One region of the Bacillus sp. PK3-067 genome, then DNA from elsewhere that is predicted to be linked to it. Evidence: riboswitches for the same ligand, from Rfam matches in the RefSeq annotation. Region 1 holds a riboswitch; the other holds the start of a gene.
What was found. Region 1 has a riboswitch for FMN ahead of ribD (bifunctional diaminohydroxyphosphoribosylaminopyrimidine deaminase/5-amino-6-(5-phosphoribosylamino)uracil reductase RibD). Riboswitches for the same ligand answer to the same signal wherever they lie in the genome.
Positions count from the first base shown of each region.

Region 2: another riboswitch for FMN. It lies ahead of M1D73_RS07390 (ECF transporter S component); the one in region 1 lies ahead of ribD (bifunctional diaminohydroxyphosphoribosylaminopyrimidine deaminase/5-amino-6-(5-phosphoribosylamino)uracil reductase RibD).

Region 1 covers NZ_CP096490.1:4,130,640-4,132,844, forward strand. The annotation lists gene M1D73_RS21160 (DUF2552 family protein) at 1-138, opposite strand, end outside; gene M1D73_RS21165 (CDGSH iron-sulfur domain-containing protein) at 278-484, shown strand; FMN riboswitch at 675-818, shown strand; gene ribD (bifunctional diaminohydroxyphosphoribosylaminopyrimidine deaminase/5-amino-6-(5-phosphoribosylamino)uracil reductase RibD) at 1,124-2,205, shown strand, end outside.
Region 2 covers NZ_CP096490.1:1,413,951-1,416,155, forward strand. The annotation lists gene M1D73_RS07385 (hypothetical protein) at 1-415, opposite strand, end outside; FMN riboswitch at 664-803, shown strand; gene M1D73_RS07390 (ECF transporter S component) at 966-1,544, shown strand; gene M1D73_RS07395 (ferredoxin) at 1,666-1,914, opposite strand.

The DNA of each region.
Region 1 (2,205 bases):
TAACCAAACATCCTTTGCCTCTTGCCCTACACCTGCAATGGACCAATGTAACAAACTATATGGATGATTATCATTCAAAAATGATGCCCACGTGCGCTCATTTGCAATGTTTCGTAATGTATGTAATTGTTTATCCATCTCTCGTCACCTTACTCTAGTCAGTTATGAAAACTATTATAACACTCTCTTCTTTCTCAAACAAAGTGCTCTTTTTATATTGTCAAGCACTTCCCTTGATTATATGATGAAATTAAGCGTTTGGGAAGGAGGGATAACGTTGGCAAAAGTACAAATTAAAGTAAATGATAATGGCTCTTTTCGCGTTACAGGGGACGTGGAATTAGTCGACTCACAAGGGAATGTATTCCCAGCAAAACCGGCATTTTCTTTATGCCGGTGTGGTTTATCAAAAAATATGCCTTATTGCGACGCTTCGCATAAAGGTAAATTCGAGTCTGTTGTTAGAGCACCAGAGGCAGAATAATTTTACATGTGACATGCACATTTTTTTGTGCATGTTTTTTCTTTTTAGCAACTCCGTTATATCCCTTCTCCTTACAACATTTCTAATACTTTTATTTCCATTCCAGCCTGCATATATTTTCACACAATTCTTCACATTCGAATATTTTTTACTAGCCTTTTATTTTTTTTGTGCTATAATTTGAGCAAACAGCATCCTTCGGGGTCGGGTGAAATTCCCAACCGGCGGTGATGAAGTGAAAACTTCTAAGTCCGTGACCCGTTTTCAACTCGAAAACGGTGGATCTAGTGAAACTCTAGGGCCGACAGTATAGTCTGGATGGGAGAAGGATATGTTTCTAGTTTTTTATATAGTGAATACACTTTTATTTCAGTATGCATATTTTTAAAGATTCATTTTGATTCTTTATATATGTTTAATTTTCTATACTTATTTTTTATACTGAAATAAAAAGAGACAACTAGCGTTTAAAAATTCGATATTTTGCTAGGTTTTTTCCTTATGCAGAAATATCAATTATCGTTAGGTTTCTTTCCTATGCTTTCGTATTCAAACTATATTTCTAGAAATCACGTCTCCCAAACCCCAAGGATATTAAATCCTTGGGGTTTTTTGATTTTTTTAGGAGAGGTGAAGAAAATGACAGATCAAGAATATATGAGGATTGCCCTGCAGTTAGCAGAAGGGACATCAGGACAAACAAGTCCAAATCCTATGGTTGGTGCTGTTGTTGTAAAAGATGGAAACATCGTTGGTATGGGGGCTCATTTACGAGCTGGTGAAGAACACGCAGAAGTTCATGCCCTTCAAATGGCTGGTCAGAACGCCAAAGACGCTACCGTTTATGTAACACTGGAACCGTGTAGCCACTTTGGAAAAACACCACCTTGTTGTGAATTGCTCATCGAAAAAGGAGTTAAGCGTGTTGTAATTGCTACTCTCGATTGTAATCCGCTCGTTTCTGGTAACGGAAAAAGAAGATTAGAGGAAGCTAGAATTGAAGTAACGACCGGTGTTCTTGAAGCAGAAGCAGTTTTATTAAATCGCTACTTTTTTCACTACATGAAAACGAAGCGCCCTTTTGTAACAATCAAAACAGCGATGAGCTTAGATGGAAAAACAGCAACTGTAACTGGTGAAAGTAAGTGGATTACAGGTGAAGAAGCACGTGCTGATGTTCACCAATATCGCCATACACATGATGCAATTCTTGTTGGAGTGAATACAGTTATAGCTGATAATCCTCATTTAACAACAAGAATTCCAAATGGTGGGAAACATCCTATTCGCGTTGTTTTAGATACCCATTTACGAACGCCACCATCTTCTCATGTTATAACAGATGGTTTAGCACCGACATGGATTATTGTCGGTAAGGATGTAAAGGAAGAGAAGATATCTTCTTATGAATCTAAAAATATAGCTATATTCCAAATGGAAACGAAACATATAGAAATCGAGGACCTTCTTTCCTTTCTTGGAGAGAAACAAATTCTTTCTCTATTCGTTGAAGGTGGCCAATCGATTCATGCAAGTTTCTTAAAAACAAACAATTTTAATGAAATTGTAACCTATATAAGTCCGAAATTAATTGGTGGGAAAGATGCTCCTACTTTATTTGGAGGAAATGGTTTTTCAAAATTACAAAATGCGCTTTCCTTGAAAATTCAAGAGATGAAACAAATTGGTGATGATATAAAAATCGTTGCGAATGCCCGAAA
Region 2 (2,205 bases), 2.7 Mb from region 1:
TAGAACGAAAACCAGGAAGTTTTTTTAAGAAAGAGCGGGAAACAACTTCTGTTTGTAAAGATGTATGCTCTTCAATAATTTTTTGAGCTTCTTTTCCTTTTTGAAAAAGAGATAAGATCCAATTTCGCTCACCCTGAAAAATAAATTGAGAAGTTGTCAAATAGTGATCAATCTTCACTTTATTCCAACTCTTCCACGGATGACGCTCACACAATTTTAATTTACTTTCTGTTTTTTTATCATACTGATAAATACTGATGCCATCTTCATCGAAAGTAGCATAGTATGTCTCGTTTGAGAATGTGCCTAAATCAATTGGGCAGTAGAAAAGTAATTCTTTTTTTAAGTAAAAGTATTCTTTTCTTAAGTTTTTTTTCATTGCTTCTCGAATAGAATGTCTCTTGTCTTTTTTCATGACATTTCCTCCATAACTCAGAAAATGTTCTTATCTTAACAATTCAATATCTTATCACTTTTAATTATATATGACTAGGTAATTCAAAAGAGAAATGCCGAATAATAAAAAATATGGATTGTATTGTAAAATATCTCGCAATTTATTTGTTGTTACGAAAAATAAATAACTAATTTTAAATAAGTTACAATTTTTTAGTTCACAATGTTATGAGGTTGTTGTATAATGAAGGGGAAAATAGAATATCGGTCTATCTTCGGGGCAGGGTGAAAATCCCGACCGGCGGTGATGAACTATTTATGATTTTGTTCTAAGCCCGCGAGCCGTTAAGGCAGGATTTGGTGTGATTCCAAAGCCGACAGTATAGTCTGGATGGGAGAAGATGGAGGTTCAAGCGTTCAAAAAAGATATGGATTTGAACGTCTGTTTGATGTGCCTTAAATTCTCCCTTTGTGTAAAACACAAAGGGTTTTTTCGTTCTATGAAAAAATAGGCATAGCAGAACCTTTCCACTTTCCATGAGATGATCGATGGAAAAGGAGAGAGAAAGATGAAACAAAAAAACAGTGTAGTGCAGATGGTGAGTGTAGCGATGCTAAGTAGTATTGCATATTTACTAATGATGTTGGATTTCCCGTTCCCAGGGCTTCCGCCATTTTTGAAAATTGATTTTAGTGATGTACCAGCTCTAATTGCGGCAATTATCTTTGGACCAGTAGCAGGAGTGATTGTAGAGGCGATAAAGAACATTTTACATTACGGGATTCAAGGAAGTTTAACGGGAGTACCAGTTGGAGAAATTGCAAACTTTATTGCAGGATGTTTATTTATTGGGCCAGCAGCTTTCTTATTTAGAAAGTATCGTACTGTGAAGAGTTTAACTACAGGATTAATGCTAGGGACAATTACAATGGCACTTATTATGAGTGTATTAAACTACATCATCATATTCCCGGCGTACACTTGGTTTTTAAATTCACCAGCTATGTCTAGCGAAGCTATAAAAACAACGGTTGTAACGGCAATCTTACCATTTAATTTAATTAAAGGGATTGTTGTAACAATTGTATTTGTAGCATTATTTTCACGCCTGAAAGTATGGGTGTTTGCAAAAATGAAAAATGCATAATATATACTAAAACCATTAGTAGTGTGAAACTACTAATGGTTTTTTATTAAGGAAAATAAAATTTAGATACAAAAAACGCCCCTCATCAATAGGAGGGGCGTTTTTTGAAGTTAATAAAAGACTATTCGAATTTTAAAGCGTCTCCGTCGAATGATTCGTCAGCAACTTTAATTGAGTCAGTTGGACATCCTTCGAATGCATCCATCATATCTTCAATTAATACATCTGGAATTTCAACGATACCTTGGTTATCATCTAATGTTACAAATGCAATACCTTCATCATCATAGTCATAAATGTCTGGTGCAGCAGCGCCACAAGCACCACATGCAATACAAGTATCTTTATCAACGATTGTATATTTTGCCATCTTTTTTCCCTCCTGATAATATGTATGTGAAAAGCTCGCCATAAAAATTATAACCTTATTGTAAAACGGTTTGTAAAACTTTTCAACATAAAATTATAATGATAATGCTTATCAATTAGAGTGTCAACTTATTTTTGAATTATGTCATAAGATTTTCAAAATACGTAAATATGATTTCGTTTGATACAATAGAATATATACAAGTATATAGTTCTTATATGATAAGTTTAATGAGCGACAGTAGATAGTGTAATTGTACTGAAAAGAATGAAGTTAAGATTGGAAGGTGGA